One region of the Shewanella seohaensis genome, then DNA from elsewhere that is predicted to be linked to it. Evidence: predicted binding sites of a transcription regulator. Region 1 holds the regulator's gene; each other region holds the start of a gene.

Region 1 (3,566 bases):
AGTGCCGACTTTATAGTTAGCAAAGCCTGTGAGACTGACAGTTTCAGCCGACACATCCGCCACATAGCCATCGGCTAATTGCTGAACCACAGTCAAACACACCCCATTGGTGGCGATACTGTCGCCTAAACGCACATCGCTTAAATCCAGTTTGCCACTGGCGACCGTCAAACGAATATCATCGCCTTTACGTTCAAGCTTTCGCAGCGTGCCAACGGCCTCAATAATCCCAGTAAACATGGTTAACTCACTTATTCGCTAAAGATGGATTGGACGAGAGTCTCAAGGTGAAACGCGTATCCGCGCCCACTTTACGCTCATCGACCAGTTTGAGGATCGGAATATCTGCCATCATTTGATAATCGGGTAATTCGAGTAGATTACGTCCTTGTGCGCCAAGGATTTTCATCGCTTGATATAACACTAATTCATCGGCTAATCCGTCACCGATAAAGGCGCCGGCTAAGGTCGCGCCCGCTTCGATAAGCACCTGATTACAGCTTTTGCCTAAATAGCTTAAGAGTGCAGGCAGCGAGATTCGACCTTCGATGGCCGGTAATTGAAGACAAGTCACATGGGCGGGCAACTGCGCCATAAAGGCTGGCGAGTAAGGCTCAGTTGAAACTAATAATATCGGCGATTCAATCGCAAGCAAGGCTGCCGTAATCGGCATCCTGCAACGACTGTCTAAAATCACCCGCAACGGTTGTAAAATCTGCGCTTCACTCAATTGTGAGCTAAGACTGCCAAGCTCTGAGTAACGCACATTGAGCGAAGGGTCATCGGCTAGCACAGTGTCAATCCCTGTCACTAGTGCGCAGGCGCGTAAACGTAAGCGCTGCACATCGCGGCGAGCTTCGGGGCCTGTGATCCATTTGGACACACCGTTTGATAACGCGGTTTTACCATCGAGACTCGCGGCAAGCTTTACCGTCACCCAAGGTAGGCCTGATTCCATGCGCTTCATAAAACCAAGATTTAAAGCGTAAGCTTCGTCGCGGTGCAAGCCAACATCCACTTGAATACCCGCATCGCGCAGCATTTGAATACCTCGGCCACCGACCTGCGGATTGGGATCTTCAACCGCCACCACGACTCGTTTTACACCAATATTGATCAGTGCCAAGGCACACGGCGGTGTGCGGCCATAATGGCTACAAGGTTCTAAGGTGACATAGGCGGTCGCGCCACGGGCAAGCTCGCCAGCCATGCGCAGTGCATGCACCTCGGCATGTGGCTCGCCGGCTTTTTGATGATAACCTTCACCGACAATCTGATTATCTTTTACGATAACGCAGCCCACACAGGGATTGGGGCGAGTGGTATAAAATCCTTTGCGAGCCAGTTGTATGGCTCGGCTCATCATCTGGCTATCGAGTTCTGACCAATTCATATAAACCCTATGAAATCTTTAGAAAGCATGCCCGAATGCGGCGCATAACGAGGCGCTAACCTAAGCACTAACCTAAGCACTAACTTAAGATAACCCACATTACTTTTGCAGTTTCGCAATCGCCTCACCGAATTCGGAGACGTCTTCAAAGGCGCGATAAACCGAGGCAAAACGAATATAGGCAACCTTATCTAGGCTCATTAACTGCTCCATCATCAAGTTACCTATCATCTCGGATGGCACTTCGCGCTCGCCGGTAGCCCGCAGCGTTGACTTGATTTTACTTAAGGCCTGCTCGATTTCATCCATAGACACGGGGCGCTTTTCGACCGCGCGTAACATACCTGCCTGCAGCTTTTCTTCATCAAAGGGTTGGCGCGTGCCATCGCGTTTAATCACCCGTGGCATCACTAATTCGGCCCCTTCGAAGGTAGTAAATCTTTCGTGGCATTCGGTGCATTCTCGGCGACGACGCACTTGATGGCCTTCCGCCACTAATCGGGAATCGATCACCTTAGTATCTGTCGCGCTGCAAAATGGACAATGCATTGAGCCTCCTGCCGTGAATGGAATAAAGCCTATGGCTTTCGCTGTTTCTCGCTTAAACCGAGCGGGTTTAAGTCTAAGATTTTAGCAATAAAAATGGCCGCTTAATGCGGCCATGGGATTTTATCCTATTTATCGGCTGAGGTTAACCACCTGAGAGTAACACCCTAAGCAGTTGTGAACTCAGCCGTCATATTCAGATAAATTAACGAATTAACCGTAAACAGGGAAACGGGCGCACAGTGCCAATACTTGGCCTTTTACGCGCTCGATAACCGCTGGGTTGTGAGCATCGTCGAGGATGTCACAGATCCAACTGGTTAACTCTTTCGCTTCAGCTTCTTTAAAGCCGCGGCGAGTAATCGCAGGCGTACCGATACGCACGCCAGAGGTCACGAATGGAGAACGTGGGTCATTTGGCACAGAGTTTTTGTTTACTGTGATGTTCGCGCTACCTAAAGCGGCGTCGGCTTCTTTACCCGTCAGGTCGCGACCGATTAAGTCCACTAGCATTAAGTGGTTGTCAGTACCGCCAGAAACGATCTTGTAACCGCGCTCTAAGAACACTTCAACCATGGCTTTAGCGTTCTTAACCACTTGTTGTTGGTAAGCTTTGAACTCTGGCTCTAAAGCTTCTTTGAAGGCTACCGCTTTACCCGCGATAACGTGCATCAAAGGACCGCCTTGACCGCCTGGGAATACCGCAGAGTTCAGCTTTTTGTATAACTCTTCATCATCTGCAGCAGACAGAATGATACCGCCACGAGGACCGGCTAAGGTCTTGTGAGTAGTTGAGGTCACAACGTGCGCGTGTGGCACAGGGTTTGGATACACACCCGCGGCGATAAGACCCGCAACGTGCGCCATGTCGACAAACAGGTAAGCACCGATTTTGTCTGCGATTTCACGCATTCTTGCCCAGTCAACGATGCCTGAGTAAGCAGAGAAACCACCGATCATCATCTTAGGCTTATGTTCAACCGCCAGACGTTCCATTTCGTCATAGTCGATCTTACCTGATTCATCGATGCCGTAAGGAATGATGTTGTACAGTCTACCGGAGAAGTTTACTGGCGAACCGTGGGTCAAGTGACCACCGTGAGCGAGGTTCATACCTAAAACGGTATCGCCTGGTTTTAACAATGCCATGTAAACGGCGCTGTTTGCTTGAGAACCTGAGTGAGGTTGTACGTTTGCGTAAGTCGCACCAAACAGTTGTTTTGCACGCTCAATCGCTAAGGTTTCAACTACGTCCACATACTCACAACCACCGTAGTAACGCTTGCCAGGGTAACCTTCGGCGTACTTGTTGGTTAATTGTGAACCTTGCGCTTGCATCACGCGTGGACTGGTGTAGTTTTCAGAAGCAATCAGCTCAATATGCTCTTCTTGACGCAGAGTTTCGTTCTGAATTGCGTTGAACAGTTCCGGATCATAATCTGCGATATTCATATCTTTTTTCAGCATTGCTTACTCCAGCTGCCAATTCTTGTAGGTAGGGTTGCGCGGTATTCTACTCGTAACGAGCCGACAATCCCAGTCTCTGAAACATGAAAATCCTACAGTTTTACCTTGAACTCGCCTCAATGCCGAGTTGAGTTCGGCGCGCAATCGAGTAGAATTAGCC
Region 2 (3,566 bases), on a different contig from region 1:
AGCCATTGCGACGGACTTGTATTCGGGGCAAGAAATCTGGTTTCGTCATGGTGATTTACGCCAGGCCGTGCGCGCATCTTGCTCTATGCCAGGGATATTAGCCCCCGTGCGTCAAGGGGAGCGTTGGTTAGTCGATGGCGCCGTGGTGAACCCTGTGCCCGTGTCGGTGAGCCGTGCTATGGGCGTCGATATTGTGATTGCCGTGGATTTGCACGGGTTTCATTCAGGGCGGCTGCAGGTATTGCCCGTCAATATGACCAGCCATAAGGCGCCGAAGGAAGAAACCGAAATGCCCGCGCGCCAAGAAACCGGCTTTATGGATTTATTTGCTAGGGGGCGGGAGTATGTCAGCAGCTTAACCGACAAGTTTTCCCTCGGGACTAAATCCAATCCCGGTATGATTGCGGTGATGTCACAGTCGATGGGGATTTTAGAGCAGCGCCATAAGCGGGCACGGTTGATGGGAGATCCTCCCGATGTCCTCGTAGTGCCAGAAGTGGCCAATATCGGCACTATGGAATTTCACCGTGCCGATGAAGCGATTGCGGCGGGGGAGGCGGCTGTCGCGAAAGTGGCGCACTTGATTGAAGCCGCGATTTGGAAAGGCTAAGTTGTGAGGATACTTAGTCTTCGTATAATAATTTAGGCAAGTGACTGTTTGATTGGCTTATTTTTTGCTTTAACCCCATCACACAGTGTTAGATGCCGAATTATTGACGATGAATCCTCTTTTAAATGCCTTAAATCTGAACCGTAGCAGTGTTGCTGATGCCTATGGCCTGAACAGCAAGAAGACGGACACGAGTAAGACTGACACAAGTAAGACTGAGTCCAGTACGGATGCTAAGTCATCCACCAAGGATACGCCTAAGACTGAAGCGAAACCGAGTGATGAGATTGCCTTGTCACCCCGTGCACTTAGGGCGCAAAAAATTCAAGCCATGTCGAAGGATTTTTTTGCCGATGGCCAGTTTAGTGTGTCTGATATTCCGGCCCTAGTGTCTCGGCTGCAAAAGGACGGCATTTTGTCCGATGCACAGGTTGAGCGACTGTCACAAAACGGCATTAATTTGCCGAGTCAAAAGCCGAGCAAGCAATCCCTGCAGGACTTTATCGACGATGAGCTAAAGTCCTTAGCGGAAAAGTCACCAAACAGTCCTATGATCAACACCTTAGTTGATGCTAAAAACGTATTGTCGAATATGGATGATGCGCAATCCCCAGTGCTGGCACAAAAAGCCACCAAGGTATTTGGCCAGTTAACCGATTATCTAAATAGCAATCCAACACTGAGCGACAGCCAAAAACAGTTATGGCAGGGGCTTAAGTCGACTATGCAAGTGGCTTCCTCCATGGGGATGCAGCAATCGGCATCGGGGCAACTGAGTAGTTATCTTGCCTTAGCCAAGCGCTAACCCTGTTTGGGTGTAAACCTTAGCTAAGGGCAAACGCCGAGCTACGGACTGCTTTTATTCCAAGGACTTTGGCTTTCGGGCCAAGGTCCTTTGTCGTGATTAGCGGGCATTTTTAGCGTCCGCTATCCTGCTTTATGGCCAAGGTCAAGGCTTAAAACTGAGATCATTGGGTTTGGCTACAGTTCTACTTTGTTCTTTTTATCCATCCGATAAATCATGATCTGGATCATGGAATTTTAGGTGTTAATGCCGCTTAATTGCCTAGATATTGTGTTTATTGATTATCTAAACACTATATGTAGTGTTAATTTTAATCGGAATGGAGAGGAACTGAACAATGCCAGTCGTGATCAAGCGGGATGGTTGCCGCACACCTTTTGATGAAACAAGGATAAGAGATGCAGTGATAGCGGCTGCAAACTCGGTTGGGATAGAGGATGCAGACTATGCCGCGACGGTTGCCGCTTGTGTGAGGGAGCGAGTGGCCAATCTGGCAGAAGTCGAGATCCACCATTTACAGGATGCGGTTGAAAACCTACTGATGGAAGGACCTTACAAGTCTCTGGCGCGGGTGTATATCGAGTATCGCCATGACAGAGACATTTGCCGCGATGCGACCAGTAAACTCAATCTCGAAATCCGTGGTTTAGTCGAGCAGAGCAATGCGGCGCTGTTAAATGAAAACGCCAATAAAGACTCTAAAGTAATCCCAACCCAGCGGGATTTACTCGCGGGTATCGTCGCGAAACATTACGCCAAGAGCCATATTCTGCCTAAGGATGTAGTGGCCGCCCATGAACTTGGCGAAATCCATTATCACGATCTCGATTATTCGCCGTTTTTCCCGATGTTTAACTGCATGTTGATTGATTTGGCGGGTATGTTGACCCACGGTTTTAAGATGGGCAACGCCGAAATTGAGACCCCAAAATCCATCTCCACCGCTACAGCGGTCACGGCGCAGATCATTGCCCAAGTGGCCAGTCATATTTATGGCGGCACCACGATTAATCGTATTGATGAAGTGCTCGCGCCTTTTGTGGCGAAGAGCTACGACAAACACTATCAAGTGGCGCTCAACTGGCAGATTAAAGATGCCAAGGCCTATGCGACGGCGCTCACCGAAAAAGAATGTCATGACGCTTTCCAATCCCTTGAATATGAAGTGAATACCTTACATACCGCCAATGGGCAAACCCCCTTTGTGACCTTTGGTTTTGGTCTGGGTACTTCGTGGGAATCGCGTTTAATTCAGCAATCTATGTTGAAAGTCCGTATGACGGGCCTAGGTAAAAATCGTAAGACTGCCGTGTTCCCTAAACTGGTGTTTGCGATTCGTGATGGCATTAATCACAAGGCCGGTGATTGCAACTACGATGTCAAACAAATGGCCCTAAAATGCGCCAGCATGCGCATGTATCCGGATATTTTGAACTACGAGCAAGTGGAAAAGGTCACGGGGTCATTTAAAACCCCAATGGGCTGTCGCAGCTTTTTAGGCTCCTATAAAGAAAATGGCGAGCTGGTTCATGAAGGGCGCAATAATCTTGGGGTGGTGAGCTTAAACTTGCCCCGAGTTGCCCTCGAGGCCAATGGTGATGAGGCTGAATTTTATCGCATTTTAGATGAGCGTTTACTGCTTGCCCGCCGCGCATTAGACACCCGCATCGAACGTTTAAACGGCGTTAAAGCCAGAGTTGCACCGATTTTGTATATGGAAGGCGCCTGTGGTGTGCGCCTGCGCGCCGATGATGATATCGCCCAAATTTTTAAAAATGGTCGGGCATCGATTTCATTAGGCTATATCGGTTTGCATGAAACCATCAATGCGCTCTATGGCACTGAAACCCATGTCTTTGATGATGCCAAACTTCGTGAAAAAGCGGTGGCGATTGTCGCGCATCTTAAAGCGGCTACCGATGCATGGAAGGCCGAAACCGGTTATGGGTTTAGCCTTTATAGCACCCCGAGTGAGAGCCTCTGCAGCCGTTTCTGTAAACTCGATGCGCGCCAATTTGGCGTGGTTGCAGGGGTAACCGATAAGGGCTATTACACCAATAGCTTCCACTTGGATGTTGAAAAGCGGGTGAATCCCTACGATAAAATTGATTTTGAGCAGCCATATCCTGCGATCGCCAATGGCGGATTTAT
Region 3 (3,566 bases), on a different contig from region 1:
ATTGCTGAAATTTCACTCAACCACAAAGACTTAGGATCAGCCAATACTGTGTTTATCCCCCATTGTCGTTATAATAGCCGCACAATGACAGCCGCTATAGGTAATAGCATGCAACAGAATACCAACGTAGACCCGCAGGAAATCGCAAAGTTTGAACGTATGGCCGAAACCTGGTGGGATCTCAACGGCGAGTTTAAGCCGCTGCATCTATTAAATCCCCTGCGCCTTAACTATATCGATCAAACGGCAGGCGGGATTTTTGGTAAGAAAGTGCTGGACGTCGGCTGTGGCGGCGGCATTTTATCCGAAAGCATGGCGCGCATCGGCGCGATCGTTCACGGCCTCGATATGGGTGAAGAACCATTAGAAGTCGCGCGTTTACATGCACTGGAAACTGGCGTGAGCATCAACTATGTCAAAAACACTGCCGAGGCCCATAGAGAAGATCACCGCGAATACTACGATGTGGTGACTTGTATGGAGATGCTCGAGCATGTGCCAGATCCGCAATCGGTCATTCAAGCCTGCTGCGATATGGTTAAACCCGGCGGTTTTGTGTTTTTCTCAACCATCAACCGTAATATTAAGTCTTTTGTCGAGACCATTATCGGCGCCGAGTACCTATTAAAGATGTTGCCAATTGGCACCCATGACCATAATAAGTTCATCAAGCCATCGGAACTCATGGCCTTAGTCGATAACACCGATCTTCTCTGTAAAGATGCACTTGGGATCACCTATAACCCGCTAACAGGGATCTTTAAGTACACCCCAAAGGTCGATGTTAACTATATGATTGCGACGCAAAAGGTAGATTAAGATGAGCTTAGCTGAGGTTAAAGGGGTCTTATTCGACCTTGACGGTACCCTGGCCGATACCGCGCCGGATCTGGTTCAAGCCCTTAACCTCAGTTTGTCTGATGTCGGTATCGCGGCAAAACCTTTAGCAGACATGCGTAGCGCCGCCTCCCATGGCAGCTTTGCCTTAGTCGATGCGGCGATTCCCGGCGCGGATGACGCTCTGCGCACTCAAGTACAGCAAGGACTCCTCGCACACTATCAAAGGATCAATGGCGACCATTGCCAGTTGTTTGATGGTATCGCTCCCCTGCTCGATTGGCTCGAGTTATGCCGTGTGCCATTTGGGGTGATCACGAATAAACCCGCCCGCTTTACACGCCCTCTATTACATAAACTTAAGCTCAGCTCGCGTATGCCAGTGATGATCAGTGGCGATTCGACTCGTTACCCTAAGCCTCACACCGCACCTATGCTATTGGGCGCGCAGCAGCTGCAGTGCCAGCCACAGCAAATACTCTATTTAGGTGATGCTGAGCGGGATTTACTCGCGGCCCAAGCGGCTGGCATGCTTGGCGGTGTGGCGTTGTGGGGATATTTAGGTGAGGCCGATACACCCGATGCATGGCCTGCCTATGCGCAGTTTAACTCACCATCGAGTTTGCATTCGGCCTTAAGCCAAGCATTGGCCAAATAGCGGTAACGGATTGACCAAGGTTAACGGCCCAACCGAATCCGATTAACGGCGAAATAATGCGCCCTTCGCTGGTAATGCAATTTAGGTTAAGGGTCAATCCTTGCGATCGCGATCGCTGCTTATTTTAGCGATCGATCACACTGTGAAATTTGCACAAAAAAACGTCATCAATGTCGCACGCTAATCTCAATTTGAGCTTCTGGGTTAGTCATCACTAACGCTTTTCTTTATCCTCAAGATATCCACAAGATACCCCCTGAATTGAGACTTGCAAATAGCGTCAAACCTCACTATCTTGTATCTCAGATTATTTAAAACACCATATCTTGTGTATAGGTAGCAATCAGACACACTAGAAGTTCCCCGTTAAATCGACTATCTCCTGCATAGTCAGCAGTATTAAGGGTTTTCAGGTTGATTGTTTTACAAGGAAACGTACGGTGACTTAGTTCACCTGAACAGATATCAGAACCAAGGCCTCTCTTCAATGAATAGCAATATGACAGTCACAAAACGCTGTGGTGCACGTGAGACAATCGATCTCGACAAGATACACCGCGTAATTACTTGGGCAGCCAAGGGATTAAAAAACGTTTCTGTTTCTGAAGTTGAACTTCGCACGCATTTACAGTTTTTCGACGGGATCCCAACCGAAGCTATCCACGAAACGATCATCAAATCTGCGGCGGATTTAATTTCCCCAGAATCACCGGATTATCAGTTTCTGGCTGCGCGCTTAGCCGTATTCCATTTACGTAAGAAGGCCTTTGGTCAGTTCGAGCCGCCAAAGTTATACGACCATGTGACTAAACTGGTTGAGCTTGGTAAGTATGATATGCATATTCTGCAGGATTACACCCGCGAAGAACTCGATATCATGGATACCTATATCGACCATTGGCGCGATATGAACTTCTCCTACGCGGCGGTAAAACAGCTCGAAGGTAAGTATCTGGTACAAAACCGTGTGACCCACGAGATCTACGAGAGCGCCCAGTTCCTCTATATTCTGGTGGCGGCCTGCTTGTTTGCCCGTTATCCAAAAGAAACGCGCCTGCAATACGTTAAAGATTTTTACGACGCGGTATCGACCTTTAAGATTTCTCTGCCCACGCCAATCATGGCGGGTGTACGTACGCCAACGCGTCAATTCAGTTCATGCGTTCTGATTGAATGTGGCGACAGCTTAGATTCTATCAACGCGACCGCCTCTTCTATCGTGAAGTATGTCAGCCAACGCGCAGGTATCGGTATCAACGCCGGTCGTATCCGTGCACTAGGTAGCCCAATCCGTGGCGGCGAAGCCTTCCACACGGGTTGCTTACCTTTCTACAAGTATTTCCAAACGGCGGTTAAGTCTTGCTCGCAAGGCGGCGTTCGTGGTGGTGCTGCGACCCTCTTCTACCCTATTTGGCACTTAGAAGTGGAATCCCTGCTGGTACTGAAAAACAACCGCGGTGTCGAAGATAACCGTATTCGCCACTTAGACTACGGCGTACAGCTCAACAAGCTGATGTATCAACGTCTGATCAAAGGCGAAAACATCAGCCTGTTCAGCCCATCAGACGTGCCAGGTCTTTACGATGCCTTCTTCGAAGATCAAGACGAATTCGAACGTCTGTACCTGCAATATGAGCAAGACAGCAGTATTCGTAAGAAGACATTGAAAGCAGTTGAACTGTTCTCATTGATGATGCAAGAGCGTGCTTCAACGGGCCGTATCTACATCCAAAACGTCGACCACTGTAACACCCACAGTCCGTTCGACTCGAAAGTCGCTCCGATCAGACAATCTAACCTTTGTCTTGAAATCGCGTTGCCGACCAAGCCATTGAACAACATTGACGATCCAAACGGTGAAATCGCGCTCTGTACACTGTCAGCATTAAACTTAGGTGCGATCAAAAACTTAGCCGAGCTTGAACCATTAGCCGATTTAGCGGTACGTGCACTGGATAACCTACTGGATTACCAAGATTATCCAATCAAAGCGGCTGAAATTTCATCGATGAACCGTCGTACCTTAGGTATTGGTGTTATCAACTTCGCTAACTACTTAGCGAAGAATGGC

Evidence for each region. Region 1 encodes NrdR, which represses ribonucleotide reductase genes. Its sites were predicted from a motif close to AAACACNANATNTNGTGTTT; they were not measured.
Region 2: the regulator NrdR is predicted to act here: its motif matches at 1,703-1,722, upstream of nrdD (anaerobic ribonucleoside-triphosphate reductase).
Region 3: the regulator NrdR is predicted to act here: its motif matches at 1,810-1,829, upstream of nrdA (class 1a ribonucleoside-diphosphate reductase subunit alpha).

Annotation. Positions count from the first base shown of each region.
Region 1 is NZ_JAKILE010000004.1:305,766-309,331, forward strand. Features, by position in the region: gene L2713_RS06895 (riboflavin synthase) at 1-240, opposite strand, end outside; gene ribD (bifunctional diaminohydroxyphosphoribosylaminopyrimidine deaminase/5-amino-6-(5-phosphoribosylamino)uracil reductase RibD) at 248-1,393, opposite strand; gene nrdR (transcriptional regulator NrdR) at 1,493-1,942, opposite strand; gene glyA (serine hydroxymethyltransferase) at 2,153-3,406, opposite strand.
Region 2 is NZ_JAKILE010000011.1:96,626-100,191, forward strand. Features, by position in the region: gene rssA (patatin-like phospholipase RssA) at 1-610, shown strand, start outside; gene L2713_RS13830 (hypothetical protein) at 720-1,415, shown strand; gene nrdD (anaerobic ribonucleoside-triphosphate reductase) at 1,753-3,566, shown strand, end outside.
Region 3 is NZ_JAKILE010000008.1:3,126-6,691, reverse strand. Features, by position in the region: gene ubiG (bifunctional 2-polyprenyl-6-hydroxyphenol methylase/3-demethylubiquinol 3-O-methyltransferase UbiG) at 109-819, shown strand; gene L2713_RS10630 (HAD family hydrolase) at 821-1,495, shown strand; gene nrdA (class 1a ribonucleoside-diphosphate reductase subunit alpha) at 1,983-3,566, shown strand, end outside.